2 regions of the Pseudoflavonifractor sp. An176 genome follow, and region 2 is predicted to be linked to the other one. Evidence: riboswitches for the same ligand, from Rfam matches in the RefSeq annotation. Region 2 holds a riboswitch; the other holds the start of a gene.
What was found. Region 2 has a riboswitch for ZMP and ZTP ahead of pflA (pyruvate formate-lyase-activating protein). Riboswitches for the same ligand answer to the same signal wherever they lie in the genome.

Region 1: another riboswitch for ZMP and ZTP. It lies ahead of B5F12_RS05575 (formate--tetrahydrofolate ligase); the one in region 2 lies ahead of pflA (pyruvate formate-lyase-activating protein).

What each region holds. Positions count from the first base shown of each region.
Region 1 is NZ_NFKO01000007.1:46,798-51,905, forward strand. It holds gene B5F12_RS05570 (tetratricopeptide repeat protein) at 43-3,063, shown strand; ZMP/ZTP riboswitch at 3,149-3,240, shown strand; gene B5F12_RS05575 (formate--tetrahydrofolate ligase) at 3,292-4,956, shown strand; gene B5F12_RS12275 (metalloregulator ArsR/SmtB family transcription factor) at 5,012-5,108, opposite strand, start outside.
Region 2 is NZ_NFKO01000018.1:223-5,330, forward strand. It holds gene B5F12_RS08165 (LCP family protein) at 1-1,310, opposite strand, end outside; ZMP/ZTP riboswitch at 1,514-1,599, shown strand; gene pflA (pyruvate formate-lyase-activating protein) at 1,660-2,385, shown strand; gene pflB (formate C-acetyltransferase) at 2,400-4,643, shown strand.

The DNA.
Region 1 (5,108 bases), on a different contig from region 2:
ATAAGGAAAATATAGGCGAATACAGGGGGAGGGGATGGAACCATGATAAACTTTTGGGGGACAAAAGAGACTTTGAACTGGACGGTAGACAACCTCATACAGGGAGAGAAGATGGATTCGTTTGGTGATTGCAAAGAGGCGGATATAACGGAGTTGTTCAAACGCTGTTTTGATTTGGCTGACCAGCTGTTTGATCAGACCCTGGTGCAGCGGGAGGTGCACACCGCTGCCTGTGACCGACTCAAGGGTCTCATCGAGAAGATATGTGAGAAACCAGAGCAAACCGCCGCAGCGCCCTACTATCACCTGGCCCGAGGAAATGTGCGGTTTCGTCAAGCCCTGATTTTGAATCGGTGGAAGCCCTTGCCCTATTCCATGTGCCAAGAGGCACAAACGTGTTTTGAAGAAGCTCAAAAGGCAGAGGATTCCGTGTGCCGCTGGCTGGCCCAACTCATGGCGGCCAAGTGTGAGCGGGAGATGGAAAAATTTCGTTATCACCACAGCAGCAGCCCGTCCTTCCAGAGAGGGGAAGGGGCGATGAACGCATTTGAGCGCATCGTAAAGGAGATTCCTTCCGACAACGGGGAGCTGAGGAAAATCACTCTGGATGCTGTCATCAACATGGGGCGCTGCAAGCGCAATCAGATGGAGCATCAGGAGGCGATTCCGTATTTTGCGGCGGTGTGCGCAGCGTTGGCGCCCAAGTGTGATGATAGTGAGGGAAATAATATCATTGCGCAAATGGAGTTTGTGAAAAAGTATGGGGAAATTGATGCTGGAATCAAGGACAATTTGCACACGGCAGTGGAAGACTTACAACAGGAGCGGAAAAAGGATGATCCACAATATTTGCAGGCCCTGGTGAATCTGGTTTCTTGCCTCACCGATGGACCCAGAGCTTATGCCGAGGCTCAGGAATTGGCATTGCATGTGTTAAAAAATATTCAAAAGGAAAATACAGACATGCAAAACAATCTGGGCAGGCTGTACCGCAAGAGAGGGGATTACCTCAAGGCCAAGGAAGCGCATAGAGTTGTGATGGACAACCAGAGAAGGGCCAGAGAAGAGAATAAAAACTACTTTGTGGACGAGACGGCCTCGCTTAACCGCTACGCCGAGTTGGAACAGGCCAAGTGTTCCATCCGTCTGAAATATTTTGAACAGGCCTTGGAGCAGTTGGAGCGTCTGCTGGGGTTTTATGACAAGGACCCGGAGGTGCTGCTGTGGAAGGGGCTGTGCTATCGCAATCAGGGACAGCTGACCCAAGCGGTGGAGGTACTGAAATCCCTGTGCGACGCAGAGAAGGTAATTCGTCCCGGCACCGTAGGCCTCAAAGCCCGCTATGCGATGGGGACTTGTTATCTGCCGAGCGCCCCGGCCCAGGCCAAGGTGTGGTTTGAGCAAATCGTCCAGGCGGAGCCCAGCGATATCCCCGCTTTGAAAAATTTGGGGTGGTGTCAACAGATGCTGGGGGAATATCAGGAGGCCATTAAAAGCTATCAGGAGGTCCAGGAGTACAATGAGAATGGCCCCTATCTGCGAAGGGATTTTACATGGATATCCACATGCAACGACTTGGGGCAGTGCTACCTGTATCAGGAGAACGTGGAGCAGGCCTTGGAGCAGTTTAAAAAAGTGGTCGAACAGGAGTCCTCCAATTATATAGCCTTGAGTGGTGCTGCCTGCTGCCTGCGCCGACTCAAGAAGAACGTAAAAAATATCGATGTAGATTTTGTAAAAAAGCTAATTGGCGAGAATGAAACAGAATCCAAGGACTTCAAGGACTTCAAGGGGATGGCGGTGGCCTTAGCCAAAAAAGCCAGGGAAGTTGCGCCTGGCAACCCCCATGTGGAGTCGGAGTATGTACTGTGTTTAATTAGAAATGGAAAGAAGAGCAGAGATGAAGTAATAAACCAGGTACTGAACATTGACCAAGTGTTTCCACGAGAACTGTGCGTGCAGGCTTTAGCGGAATTGGCAAGATGCGTAGAAAGGATAACAGACGAGCAAGAAAGAAAAAATAAATATCAAGCATTTCATTATTTGCGCCCTATGAAATGGGAAGCGGCTTCTCAGCAGGTAGAGGCTCTGGTGAATAGTACAGAGTTTCGGGAAATGTACAAAGAACCCGAGTCGGGGAAACAGTCGGAGGTGGACAGAGAGCGGCAAGGGAAACTTCTGGCCTATGTCTACCGCCTCCACGACACTATGGAGCAGATCAAAACGACCCTGCGTTTGAATCGAGCGCAGCTGAGGGAAAACCCATGTTGGCACTACACCCGGATGAGCACCATGCAAAAGCTACTCCTGGCCCAGGGGGAACAGCAGCCCAGGTTCCGTCTGTCCAATGTGGCATACATGAATGACTCGGCGGAAGGGGAGTCCTTTGGTAAGTTGTTGGAGCAGTATGGGAGCACCCCGGAGACGTTACAGGCATACGGACTGCTGCCGGGCGGCGAGGCACCCAACGACTCCAGCTTGCGCAACGTCTACCTCACCAGCCTTTGTACTGCGGACGACTATATCTATATGTGGGCCATCTACGCTGACAAGGGTACCGGGTGCAGCTTAAAGTTTGACGAGAACTTTTTTGATGTGAAGGATTCCTACCCCCAGGGCTATATTCCCTTTCACGTGGAGAAAAACAGCTATCCCCTCTACCGGATTGTATACCTGACCGATCAGGGAAAATTCAAGGATAGAGGGAGGAAACTCAAAAAATACCTGAGAAAAATAAAGAACATTTTAAAGGATATACAGCAGGAAATGCAGGACATTCCCTTAGCCTATATCACCGCCATGCTGGACCAGGTGCGCTATCTCTTTAAGTATGATGAATATTCCAGTGAGAAAGAAGTGCGGTGCCTGGTGGTGACAAGAAAGCGCGAACTGGCGGCGGGAGAGGGTGACACCCCCTACCTGTACACAGAAATCGACAAGGAGATTCGATTGGACGAGGTGCGTTTTGGCCCCAAGGTATTCAAAAGCCCGGAAAAGGAGGCGTGGATGTATGCTACCGACCGGGTCAAGAAAGTGTCCTACTCCAACCGCCACTACCGATGACACAACGCCCCCACATCTGCTTTGAGATGTGGGGGCATTTCAACGGATTCAACCCTTGACGGGGGTGGGCGGGCATGGTAAGATAAATCTGCTGTATGACTGACGGAAGTGGAGTGACCACGTGGAGTACAGCCGACGCCCATGTGCGCCGTATTGCCGACCGTCTGGGCGCACGAGAAATCAGTGCGCCCTTTTTTTGTTTTTGAGGCGCAGGAAGGAGCATGGAAGATGAAAACAGACATTCAAATTGCCCAGGAGGCCCAGATGCTGCCCATCGGACAGGTGGCGTCCATGGCCGGGATTGACGAGAACCTGCTGGAGTATTACGGCAAGGTGAAGGCCAAGATCGACATCACCCCGTTGCGCAATGTGCCCCGGAAGGGCAAGCTGATTCTGGTCACCGCCATCAACCCCACCCCCGCCGGAGAGGGCAAGACCACCACCTCCGTGGGCCTGGCCGATGCCCTGCGCCGCATGGATAAAAACGTGATGCTCTGCCTCCGGGAGCCCTCTCTGGGCCCCGTGTTCGGCGTGAAGGGCGGCGCTGCCGGCGGCGGCTACGCCCAGGTGGTGCCCATGGAGGACATCAACCTCCACTTCACCGGCGACTTCCACGCCATCGGTGCCGCCAACAACCTGCTGGCCGCCATGCTGGACAACCACATTCAGCAGGGCAACGCCCTGGGCATTGACGTCAAGAAGATCACCTGGCGCCGCTGCGTGGATATGAACGACCGCCAGCTGCGCAACATTGTGGACGGCCTGGGTGGCCGGATGCAGGGCGTGCCCCGGGAGGACGGCTTCGACATCACCGTGGCCAGCGAGATTATGGCCGTGCTGTGCCTGGCCACTGGACTGTCCGACCTGAAGGAGCGGCTGGGCCGCATGATCGTGGGCTACACCTACGATGACAAGCCCGTCACCGCCGCCGATTTGAAGGCCCAGGGTGCCATGGCTGCCCTCTTGAAGGACGCCATCAAGCCTAACCTGGTGCAGACCCTGGAGCACACCCCCGCTCTGGTCCACGGCGGCCCCTTCGCCAACATTGCCCACGGCTGCAACTCCGTCTCCGCCACCGACACCGCTTTGAAGCTGGCCGACTACGTGGTCACCGAGGCGGGCTTCGGCGCCGATCTGGGCGCTGAGAAGTTCCTGGACATCAAGTGCCGGGCCGCCGGGCTCACCCCCGACGCCGTGGTCATCGTGGCCACGGTCAAGGCTCTGAAGTACAACGGCGGCGTGCCCAAGACTGAGCTGGGGGCGGAAAACCTGGAGGCTCTGGAGCGTGGCCTGCCCAATTTGCTCAAGCACGTGGAGAACATCACCCGTGTGTTCGGCCTGCCCGCCGTGGTGGCCATCAACCGCTTCGCCAATGACACCGAGGCCGAGCTGAACCTCATCCGCACCCGCTGCCAGGAGCTGGGGGTCAATGTGGCCCTGTCCGAGGTGTGGGGCAAGGGCGGCGAGGGCGGCCTGGAGCTGGCCGAGGAAGTGCTGCGCCTGTGCGACCAGCCCCAGGACTTCCACTACGCCTATGACCTGGACCTGCCCTTGAAGGACAAGATTCAGACCATCGTGGAGAAGGTGTACGGCGGCGCTGGCGTGCACTACACCGCAGCCGCTGCCAAGGAGCTGGCCCGTCTGGAGGCCATGGGCTTTGACAAGCTGCCTGTGTGCATGGCCAAGACCCAGTACTCCCTGTCCGACGATGCCTCCCAGCTGGGACGGCCCGAGGGCTTCACCATCACCGTGTCCAAGGTGAAGGTGTCCGCCGGCGCTGGCTTCGTGGTGGTGCAGACCGGCGACATCATGACCATGCCCGGCCTGCCCAAGGTGCCTGCCGCCGAGAAGATCGACGTGGACGAAAACGGCGTCATCTCCGGCCTGTTCTGAGATATAAAATTCGTTTGGCGGCCATCCCCCCACGGGGATGGCCGCCATTTTTGCGTCATTTTTTGCCGAATAGCGCCGCCTGCCGCTCCAAAAACAGCTGGACCTGTTCTTCGTCTAAGGTGTAAAAGGTGCGGTTCCCGTGGATGGTGCAC
Region 2 (5,108 bases):
TGCAGCTGGTTTTGCACCATATCGGTGATGAAGTCGGAGGGGATGCTGGTGCGGAAGCAGTTGCCCACGGCATCCATGAAGGGGAGGTACTGGGTGAGAATGGCGGGGGAGAGAACCTTGTTGGCCACGGCCTCGATCATCCGCATCTGATGGATGCCCCGCTGGAAGTCACCCTTGGGGAGGTTGTACCGCTCCCGGACGAAGTACAGGGCCTTCTCGCCGTCCATGTGGTTGACGCCCTTTTCATAGGTGTAGTCGGAGATATAGGACTCGAAGTCGTAGTCCGAGTACACGTCAATGCCGCCCAGGGCGTCAATGATGCCCTCAAATCCGGCGAAGTTGACCTTAAAGTAGTAGTCCAGCTCTATGTCGTAGAGCATTTCCAGAGTTTTGATACTCTCCTCAATGCCCCGGCCCCCGGCGTGGGTGAGCTTGTCCGGGACCCCATTGGAGAAGGACAGGGGGATGAAGTAGTCCCGGGGAGTGGACACCAGCAGTACCTGGTGGGTCTTGGGGTTGATGGTGGCGATGATGTTCACATCGCTGTTGCCCGAGGTGGAGATATCGCTGCTTCGGGAGTCGCTGCCGCTGATATATACGGTAAAGGGCTGGTCCAGGGGAATGGCGGGAGCGGTGGTGGGCTGGGGAGCGGCGCTGGCCTGGAGGGGCACCTGAATGGTGTCCACCATGCGCAGACTCTGCATCACGTCCATGTACTCCTCCAGGTCGTCCAGCACGGTCATGTGGCTCTGGTTGACCAAAATGGCATCGATTTCCTTGTTGTTGAGGGCATCCACCAGCTTGGTTGCTTCGGGATAGCCCTGGGGGGTGAGGGTGACGCTGTACTTGGCGTCCAGCTGTTTCACCGCCGCCTGAGTGTCGGTCTGGTCGGCGCTGAGCATGCCAAAGGGGTGCTGGAGCAGCTCGTCCATGCTGCGGGTATCATCTCCCCGCACATACACGGACATGGCCAGGGTCTGGGCCTCCGGGTTGGTGACCCGGTCCAGGGTGTCCAGGCCTACCCGGGCATAGACAATGCCCACGGCGAACACCAGACAGAACACCACGGACAGCACCGAGCCCGCCGTGCGCTTGGCGGGGCCGCGGCTGAACCGCAGAGCAAACACCACCACTACGGCCACCACCACTGCCGCCGCAATCAGGGCCAACAGCAGGGGGGTGAGCATGTGGGTGAAGAAGAGCGCGGCCACAAAGCCGATGCCGAGAACGACAAACAACAGCAGGGCCAGCAGATTGACCACGGTCTCCAGACCGGAATGAGCTTGTTTCCTTTTGTATCGTTTTGCCATGTGGCACATCTCCTTGTCGTTGTTATGGCACATTATAGTATGCCACAGGGGAAATGGCAACGGTTCCGGCGGGGCGGCGTGCAGAATTTACAACTTCGATACAACTCCTTGCGAAGTTCTTAAAAAGTGGTCAGAAATTGAAAAATAATGGGAAATAAAAATGAAGCTTGACAAACGACACAAGATATAGTAGCCTGTACTCACGGTGATCATACACCTGGCGGTATTAAGTGGAATTAACCACGTGGCGTATGATCGTGAAAGCCGGCCGACCGTCTGGGCAAGAAAAAGGTCCCAGTGGGTCGGTCGTTTTCTTTATCCAACAAATGGAAAAAGAAGGGAGTTCACAATGAAAGGACGCATTCACTCTGTGGAGAGCATGGGGCTGGTGGACGGCCCCGGCATTCGCACCGTGGTGTTTCTCCAGGGGTGTGGGCTGCGGTGTCAGTATTGCCACAACCCGGACACCTGGGAGTGTGGCGCCGCTGCCGCCAAGGAGATGACGCCGGAGGAACTGGTGGCCAAGCTGCGCCGGTTCAAATCCTACTACGGCGCCACCGGCGGGGTCACCTTTTCCGGCGGCGAGCCGCTGTTGCAGCCGGAGTTTTTGGCCCGGGCCCTGGAGCTGTGCCAAAAGGAAGGCATTCACACCTGTCTGGACACCGCCGGGTGCGGTCTGGGGGACTATGAGCGGATTTTGTCCCACACCGACCTGGTGCTGCTGGACATCAAACACTACACCCCTCAGGGGTTCCAAGCGGTCACAGGCCGGGACACCGGGGAATGGAGAGCGTTTCTCAGCCAATTACAGGCCCAAGAGGTGCCCCTGTGGATTCGACACGTGGTGGTGCCCGGGCTCACCGACGGCGATGAGCATTTGCAAGGGCTTTTGGACTTTGTCTCCACCTTGCACCATGTGCGCCGGGTAGAACTGTTGCCCTATCACACCCTGGGAGTACACAAGTACCATACCCTGGGATATCCTTACCCCCTGGAGGGGGTGGAGCCCCTGGCCAAGGACGCTCTGGCCGGGTGGCAGGAGAAGTTTGACCGAGCGTTTCCCCATATTTTATAAGGAGGTACATTCCCATGAGCATTGATGTCAACTGCACCGCCTGGGAGGGCTTTCGCACCGGCGAATGGCGCCACCTGGTGAATGTGCGCAACTTCATTCAGAAGAACTACACCCCCTATACCGGAGATGACAGCTTCCTGGCCCCCATCTCCCCCCGCACCGCCAAGGTGTGGGAGAAGGCCCACGCCCTCATTGTGGAGGAGCTGAAAAAGGGCATCATCGACGTGGAGACCCATGTGGTGTCCGGCATCGACAACTTCGAGCCCGGCTACATTGACCAGGAAAACGAGGTCATTGTGGGTCTCCAGACCGACGCCCCCCTCAAGCGCATTGTCAACCTGTACGGCGGTATGCGCATGGCCGAGTCCGCCCTCCACGAGTACGGCTACGAGCTGGACCCCGAGATTGAGCGCCACTTCAGCCTCTACCGCAAGACCCACAACGAGGGCGTGTTTGACGCCTACCCCAAGCGCACCCGTCTGGCCCGCACCGCTGGCCTGCTCACTGGTCTGCCCGATGCCTATGGCCGTGGCCGCCTGGTGGGCGACTACCGCCGGGTGCCCCTGTACGGCACCAACTTCCTCATTGAGGAGAAGCAGAAGGACCTGGAGGAGCTGGACGGCCCCATGACCGAGGAGCGCATCCGCCTGCGGGAGGAAGTGAGCACCCAGATTCGGGCCCTCAAGGAGTTCACCCACATGGCCAGCCGCTACGGCTGTGACGTCACCCGCCCCGCCGAGAACGCCCATGAGGCCGTGCAGAACCTGTACCTGGCCTATCTGGCGGGCGTGAAGGAGAACAACGGTGCCGCCACCTCTCTGGGCCGCACCGCCACCTTCCTGGACATCTACATCCAGCGGGACCTGGACCGTGGTCTGCTGGACGAGCAGGGGGCCCAGGAGCTCATCGACCAGTTCATCATCAAGCTGCGCCTGGTGCGCCACCTGCGCACCCCCGAGTACAACGAGCTGTTCGGCGGCGACCCCACCTGGATCACCGAGTCCCTGGGCGGCATGGGCATTGACGGCCGCACCTTGGTGACCCGCAACAGCTTCCGCTACCTGCACACCCTCACCAACCTGGGCACCGCGCCCGAGCCCAACCTCACCGTGCTGTGGAGCCAGAACCTGCCCCAGGCCTGGAAGGACTACTGCGCCAAGATGAGCATTGCCACCGACTCCATCCAGTACGAGAACGACGACGTGATGCGCCCCCTGTACGGCGACGACTACTGCATCTCCTGCTGTGTGTCCGCCATGGCCGTGGGCAAGCAGATGCAGTTCTTCGGCGCCCGGGCCAACCTGGCCAAGAGTCTGCTGTACGCCATCAACGGCGGTGTGGACGAGAAGAAGGGCCTCCACGTGGTGCCCGGCATCATCCGGGACGAGGACGAGGTGCTCAGCTACTCCAAGGTGCTCACCAACTATAAGAAGGTTCTGTCCTACGTGGCTGAGTTGTACGTGGACACCATCAACATCATCCACTACATGCACGACAAGTACGCCTACGAGGCCAGTCAGATGGCCCTCCACGACACCCTGGTGGAGCGCCTGGCCGCCTTCGGCGTGGCGGGTCTGTCCATTGCCGCCGACTCCCTGTCCGCCATCAAGTTTGCCAAGGTGCGGCCCATCCGCAACGAGGACGGCATTGCCGTGGACTTTGAGGTGGAGGGCGACTTCCCCAAGTACGGCAACGACGACGACCGGGTGGACGACATCGCCGTGGAGATCGCCGCGTACTTCTCCGCGGAGCTCAAGAAGCATCCCCTGTACCGGGGCGCCATCCACACTCTCTCTGCCCTGACCATCACCAGCAACGTGATGTACGGCAAGAAGACCGGCTCCACCCCCGACGGCCGCAAGGCCGGCGAGCCCTTCGCTCCCGGCGCCAACCCCATGCACGGCCGGGACGAGAATGGCGCTCTGGCCAGCCTCAACTCCGTGGCCAAGATCCCCTACCGGGGCGTGTGCCAGGACGGCGTGTCCAACACCTTCTCCATTGTCCCCAATGCCCTGGGTAAGAGTGCCCAGGAGCGTGTCACCAACCTGGTGTCCATCCTGGATGGCTACTTCGTCCAGGGCGCCCACCACCTGAACGTCAATGTCATGGACCGTCAGGTGTTGCTGGACGCCATGGAGCACCCCGAGCAGTACCCCACCCTCACCATCCGTGTGTCCGGCTATGCGGTGAACTTCAACCGCCTGAGCCGGGAGCAGCAGTTGGAGGTCATCAAGCGTACCTTCCACGAGTCTGTGTAATCAAACATCACTTCCCAAAGCCCAGAGAATGCTTCGGCGTTCTCTGGGCTTTCTTTCATGCTCGGACAATGCTTAAAACAGACAACTTTTATTATGCAAAGGCCATGCAATGAATTTGTATGCTTTGAAATTTGGTACAAATCTCTGGGAAAACCAGGGGGTGAGGAGGGCGAGTGTCCCGGGATTTGAGGGAAAATCCAGGTGTCAGATCAAGGAAATGAGTGGCAACAAATGAGAAATATTTAAAAATTCTAACGTGTTATGGGGGGATTGCCGGAGAAAACGGTTGAAAAGCTGGGCGTTGTATAATTTGTATTGTTGGAATGGTGGAAAATATCAAATCTCTGTGCAATGTGTTGATTTTTGAATGGGCGAATGCTAACATCAATGATAAAGGTAACAGACATATGTGCAGTTTGTATGAAAGAGAGCATCAAATTGTAAAACCAATTTCCCTGATTGTTC